Regions from separate parts of the Priestia megaterium genome, predicted to be linked through region 1. Evidence: riboswitches for the same ligand, from Rfam matches in the RefSeq annotation. Region 1 holds a riboswitch; the other holds the start of a gene.
What was found. Region 1 has a riboswitch for thiamine pyrophosphate ahead of CEQ83_RS04475 (acetylornithine deacetylase). Riboswitches for the same ligand answer to the same signal wherever they lie in the genome.
Positions count from the first base shown of each region.

Region 2: linked by a shared signal. The riboswitch ahead of CEQ83_RS02765 (thiamine phosphate synthase) and the one ahead of CEQ83_RS04475 (acetylornithine deacetylase) in region 1 are both predicted to bind thiamine pyrophosphate.

Region 1 is NZ_CP023317.1:868,378-871,787, reverse strand. Features, by position in the region: gene CEQ83_RS04485 (ABC transporter ATP-binding protein) at 1-149, opposite strand, end outside; gene tenA (thiaminase II) at 142-813, opposite strand; gene CEQ83_RS04475 (acetylornithine deacetylase) at 819-2,096, opposite strand; TPP riboswitch at 2,212-2,314, opposite strand; gene CEQ83_RS04470 (MFS transporter) at 2,494-3,410, opposite strand, start outside.
Region 2 is NZ_CP023317.1:520,972-524,381, reverse strand. Features, by position in the region: gene thiS (sulfur carrier protein ThiS) at 1-200, opposite strand, end outside; gene thiO (glycine oxidase ThiO) at 197-1,324, opposite strand; gene CEQ83_RS02765 (thiamine phosphate synthase) at 1,308-1,931, opposite strand; TPP riboswitch at 2,053-2,154, opposite strand; gene CEQ83_RS02760 (hypothetical protein) at 2,313-2,528, opposite strand; gene crcB (fluoride efflux transporter CrcB) at 2,580-2,966, opposite strand; gene CEQ83_RS02750 (fluoride efflux transporter FluC) at 2,967-3,365, opposite strand.

The sequences.
Region 1 (3,410 bases):
AACAACGTACTTTTCCCAGAGCCGCTCGCTCCAACGATACTGACAAACTCGCCTTCTTTCACGTCTAAGTTTAATGATTTTAAAATCGCTTGATCACCGTTCTTGTACGTAAAACTGACGTTTTGAAAAGATAACACAGACCTATTCATGAATTGGCCACATCGCTTCGTTATAAGCCATATCCCAGAACATATACTCAAAACGCGTCGTATTCAAGAAAATTTCTTCAAGCTTTTCTAATTCCACTTCTGATTTATCTTCAGTAAGTGAGTCAAATAAATTGATACACCATGTCGCCAGTTCTCCAAATTCTTCTGAGCTGTACATTTCAATCCACTCACGGTAAAACTCATTGTTAGCTCCAGGCTTTTCACTAAGTTCTTTTCCTATTTCCCAGTAGCTCCACATACAAGGCAAAAGAGCGGCTACTAATTCAGCTAATGTTCCACTTTGACCAACGTGCAGCATATAGTGCGTGTATGCAAGCGTTGTAGGAGATGGCTGCGCTTTTTCTAATTCTTTTTCGCTGATTTCAAATTTCTTGGCATACTCACGGTGCAGACTCATTTCTTCGTTTAATGTAGAATCTAAAAGAGCTGCAAATTTCCCCATCGTTTGAAGATCGGTAGCTTTCATGGCTCCAATCGCAAATAATTTGGCATAATCAATTAGGTAAAGGTAATCTTGAATCATGTAGAAGCGAAACTTCTCCTTTTCAAGCGTTCCATCTCCCATCCCCTGTACGAAGGGATGATTATGATTTTGACGCCAAATAGGCTGCAGCTTTTCGTATAATCGTTCACTAAATTTCATGATGATCACTCCTTATGCGTATGCAGCCACGTATAAATGAACTGCACTATCACTTTTGTATATTGAACAAGCTGATTAATATCTAATTGTTCGTTCACAGCATGTGCATTTGCTAAATTTCCCGGACCGTAAATAGCGGCGGGAATTCCCGCATCAGCTAGCCATCCCCCGTCTGTTACGCTAGTTGACACATCAATTGGAGGCTTTTTCCCTTCCATTTGTTCATGAGTATTTGCAAGCAGCTGCACTCCTGCATGATTTTCATCAATTTCTAATGACGGAAAGATTTCTCCTCTGTCTTCAATCATTGATGTGCCTCCCCATTCAAAGGTTGGCAGATTATCTTTTAACCATGGATCTGCTTTTGCAATAGCTATAATATATTCTTCCACTTCTTTTGATACTTGGTCGTACGATTCATTAGGATAATAGTGAACGGTGATCCACAGCCTGCATTCATCTGCAATAAAAGCAGCATGTCTTCCGCCTTCGATTACTGCTGGATTAATCGTATTTGTCCCTGGCAAAAATCCTGGATAGCTCTTTGTAACAGCCCAGTGACGCTCCAATTCTTGTAGCCCTCCGATCACTTTTGCCATCTTTTCAATAGCGCTTGCGGCTAACAGCCCTCCTCCAGCATGAATCATACTTCGGCGTGTACCGTCATGATAGGTTTTACTGCTTTTTATCGTAATCCATCCCGTGATCACTCCGCCTTGACCTTGAATATGTAAATCACTTGTATCGACTACAAGCGCAAAATCAGCTGTATACCCTTTCTGACAGCATTGCAGCGTACCTGCCTCTCCTACTTCTTCTCCTACAACGGATTCAAAAATCAAGTCTCCTGGCAGCTCGATTCCTGCTTCTGTTAAAAGCTGCACAGCAAATAATGCTCCCGCCAAACCGCCTTTCATATCAGCAACTCCGCGTCCAATTATCATATTGTCTTTCACAACAGCTTCAAACGGATTGGTTTCCCAATTTTCATTTTCTTGTACCTCAGCAACATCCATATGGCCGTTAATAATCAAGCTTTGATAGTCAGCCGATTTTTGTCCTTTTAACGTTCCCACTACGATAGGGTCGTTAGAATATAAGTCCCACATATCAATGGAAAAACCGCAGTTTTTAAGAAAATCCGCTACGTACAGCTGCGCTTCATGAGAATTTCGTGCAGGAGGCGCTGGCGTTTTATACGAAACAAGCGTTGTTAATAACTGGATTAACTCTCCTTTGCGCTCCTCTACCTGTTTGACAAGCAAATCAATTGTTTCTTTCATGTATGACACCTTCCTTTACGCATAAAAAAAACACTTCTTTCGCAGGAAAGAAGTGTTTTTGTTTATGTACACAAAATTATTATAACGAGTTCGTAAGGAAATCCCATACAAAACATCCATTACAATACCTCTTTCCTACGCTAGTATTACCTAGTTCAGGTTATAAGGGTTAAGACTTATCGTCTCTCTCAGCTTCGAAAGCACCCCTAGTGGTGTTGTATCTCTATGAAATTAATCTATTATCATATGTTTACCTGTAATAGTTTTATCATAGTAAAGCGTTTTATTCAATAGAAAGGTTCATGATATGGTAATGAAAATAGTTTCCTTTTTAGTAGTAAAAGAAAAAGCACACACCTTTTTCATGCAGTGTGTGCTCTTTGTTTTTGTGACATTACTAGTTAGCTATTGGCTTCTTTAAAAATACGCCATAACTAATAGCACCAATTAAAAGCAGTCCTGCTCCTAACAGGAAAACCGCCGTAAAAGTTCCCGTTGCATCTAATATAAACCCTGTTACGATAGGAGCCATTGCCGCTCCTAGAAATCCACCGAAGTTCTGAATAGCGCCGAGTGAAGCAACTTGTTCCTTTGGTGCAATATCCGCCGCTAGAGTCCAAATGACGCCTGATGGCAGCTGTGACGCGAAGTAGCCAATCGACAATAAGACAATACTTAAGGCTGCATTATCAATAAAAGGAACGGGTGCTACCGATGCTGCGGCTAAGATTGCCCCGCCTACAATTGGTATTTTTCTTGCCGTTACTGCATTAATTCCTTTTCGAATAAATCTATCTGAAATTACACCACCAAGCAACACTCCTATGATTCCTGCTAGAAACGGAATAGCAGCAATCCAGCCCGTTTGTTTTAGGCTAAAACCGCGCTCTGTTTCTAAGTAGCTAGGAAGCCAAGTTAAATAAACCCATATCGTAAACATAATTCCGAAATTCCCGATAATCATAAACCATGTGCTTTTATATTTAAACAGCTGTGACCATTTTGCTTGTGAGGTATGACTGATTTTTATTTCTTCTTTAGGGACAGCTTTCACTTTATTGGCAACATAATCCGGATCTCGGTATATCTTTAGCCAAACAAACATCACAATAAAGCCTGCTGCTCCTATAACAACAAACATTCCTCTCCAACTCATTGTTAAAAGCAGTACCGTTAGAAGTGGCGGAGCAATCGCATTAGCAATTTGAGACCCTGTATTAATAATCGAAGTAGGAAGGCCGCGCTCTTCTTTTTTAAACCATCTTTCCGTCACTTTAATTCCTGAAGTAAAAAAAGGAGACTCCGATACACCAA
Region 2 (3,410 bases), 350 kb from region 1:
CCTCCTCCAACAAATGAAACAACTTCTAATGTATCTCCATCTTTTAAGCATGCATCGCTATGTTCTTCTTTTTGCAAAATATTCTTGTTTAATTCAACAATTACAACTCGCTCATGCAGACTCTGAGCCTGCAGCAAGTGCTCGACCGTTTCAATTTCATCTCCGACAGTGACGGTCTTACCGTTAATAATTAGATTCAATGAACTCCCTCCATTGCTCTCGTTAGCTGAAATGATGTAAAGAATGAATGATTTGGCTTTTTCCCTAACAAAGCATCAGCCATAATTTTTCCAGTTGCAGCGCTTAATAAAATACCGTTTCGGTAGTGGCCAAAAGCCATGTGCAGATTCGCTATTTCAGGGTGCTCTCCTAAATAAGGCCAGCCATCATTTGTTTGTGGACGAAGACCAGCCCATGCTTTTTCAAATGTGGCTTCTTTAATGGCCGGCAGAAGCGCAGAAGCTTTATTCAGCAAAAATTGAATACCTTGTGCAGAAACGGTCTTAGTAAAATCATGCTGCAGCTTAGTTGCCCCGATTACGATTCTTCCACCAGTCTTAGGGACTAAGTAAAAACCTTCATCTAAAAAAATCGTTTTAGAAAGCAGGGGCTTATAACTTTGCAGAGCAATACACTCTCCTTTTACAGGAAACACCTCGCCTAAATGTTCAGAAGAAATAAAGCGTTTAGCCCATGAGCCTGCTGCAATCACTACTTTTTCTCCATAAAAAGAGCCTTTGGACGTCTGTACCCCTTTTACTGTTTCATTTTCCATAATCAGAGAGTGAACGTCACAGTATTCGAATACATCTGCTCCGTGATACAAGGCTCCATGAGCAAGAGCTTGTGTTAACTTAGCCGGAGCTAGCTGGCCGTCTCCCGGTATTGTAATGGCTCCGTATATGTCTGGAGAGAGCCCGGGTTCTAACAAACGCGCTTCTTTTACATCGATCCATCTTACATCTTTGTCCCACCGGTGGTGCTGAGCGGCTTTTTTCTTTAATACGTGTGCATCTTCTTCTGTTACAGCGACTTTTAATAAGCCTTTTTGAATGAGCTCTACGTCGATAGCCGTTTTTTCTTTTAGTTCCTTCACCAGTTCAGGAAACATGCTTCTGCTCTTAATAGCAAGGTCTAAAAGAGGACCTTCTTCATCAATTTCAGCTTGAGCACCTAAAATACCAGCGGCTGCACTTGAAGCTTCACAACCAACTTGATTGCGTTCAAGAATAGCTACTGACGCTCCTTGTTTTGACAAATGATAAGCGATAGAAGAGCTGATTATACCTCCTCCGATTAACAGTACATCATAATGCTGCTTCATTTTCTCCACCTCCAGATGTCCATATATGAGAATATTGTTTAATCGCTTTCAGGGGATCTTGCGCAAGCATGACACCAGACATCACGGCTATACCGTGTGCTCCTGTTTGAAGTACCTCTTTGGCATTTACAGGTGTAATTCCTCCAATGGCAATAACCGGTATCTGCACAGCGTCTACTACTTCTTTTAGTGCCGCTATCCCTCGACTTTTTAATTCTTTTTTTGAATGTGTTGAATAAATATGTCCGTATAAAATGTAGTGAGCACCATCTTTTTCAGCTTCTAAAGCCTCTTCCACAGAGTGAACTGACTTTCCAACAATAAGAGAAGGAAATGCGTCTATAACAAACGAAACGTCTAAACTATGATAGGCAAGCTGTACACCTTTTGCTTTTAAAGCATGCGCTACATCAACTCGGTCATTCACAATAATTTTAGAGCGACAAAATGGTAGGCTTTCTAGTAAACATTGAATCTGCTTTGCCGTTTTCTTTTTTTCTCTAATATGAATGGCGCCCGCAAAAGGCGCGATAGCCGTTAAAATTTTTTGAAGCTCTTCGATTGGCTGCTTATCTGTTGTAATGACATGAAATTTAGGAATATCCACATGATCGAAACCTTTCCACTCAGAATAAAGAGAAATTTCAATCACTTCATCTTGTGCAGAGGGCTTTATTACATACAAAAAACCACTCTACAACGTAGAGTGGTTAGCATGCATCGTTATGTAAACATGATCGCCACTTCCCTACGCTGGTCCAAACCAGATCAGGTTCAAAGGGTCCGAAATACATCCGTCTCAGCTTCAAAAAGCTCCCCTAGTGATTGCTATTTATTGATTTTGTTTTTGCACTTAAAATTATAACACAACTAGATGTAAATACAATATCTCTTTATGCTCTTACGGCTCTCTTCCTTTTATAGATGTATCTTTTAAGCTTCTTTACTAAGAGGCCCGGCGCACCGAATCATTCTGCTTTTTATATAGTTAGTAATCGGTATAGTCGTCAAATTCTTCTTTGTCTTTTTCCTTTTTCCGATCCCATATAAACAGCAGGAGTAACATAATAAAAGTTAGAATATAAAAACCGTAAAAAATAAATGCCGCCACAACATTTATAAATAAAAATAAAAAACCAATGATCTGACCTGCAACAGCTACAATCAACAAAATGTATTTCCAAACTTCTGCTTTTCTATCCATTCTCTACTTCTCCGTCTTTTTGTTTTTCCCTACTAGAAACGTTCTCTTTACTTATAATAAAAACGTTCCTGCCAGTAAACCGACTGTAAATAAACCAACTGTTCCAAATGCTGAAATCCCCACGTACGCCAACATTTTCCGATAAGATTTTTCCCGAATTAACTGTACGGTTTCCACACTAAACGTTGAAAAAGTGGTAAAGGCACCAAAAAACCCAATGCCAATCATTAAAAATATTGAATCATCATAAGCATGACTCGGAACCTTTCCATAATAACTACCGTAAAAAAGACCAAGCCCAAACGCACCGAGCAAGTTTACAAACAGCATTGAGACTGGAAAAGGAGGGTTTGAAACTGTTTTTGTAACTTTTAAACCCAAAAGATAACGGCATATTCCTCCAGCTGCCCCGCCAAGTGCCAAGCTCACTATGCTCATTTACTTCACCTCATGTACTTTCACTAAATTTTTCCCTGCCGCTTCACCGCATAGATAGCCTGCTAAAGCAAGAAGGATTCCACCTACTAAAGAGACAATGACATAAATGGCTCCCCAAAATAAATGGTGCTGAGTGAGAGAAATGACGTCTCCTGCAAAGGTTGAATACGTTGTAAAACCGCCGCACACGCCAACTCCTAGTCCAAGCTTTATCCATTCTTTTGGCTTTTTCCACGCAAAAAATCCTGTTAATAGGCCTAGTATGAAGCTTCCTAATAGGTTTTCAATTACCGTTCCTATTGGATAGCCCGTATATAATAAGGAAAGATTTAGCAAATAACGCGCATATGTACCAGCGATAGCACCAAAGGCAATTGAGATTAAGTTTATGGCTTTCATCATATCGCTCCGTTTCATAAATTCTTCTTTAAGTGTACCATAAGG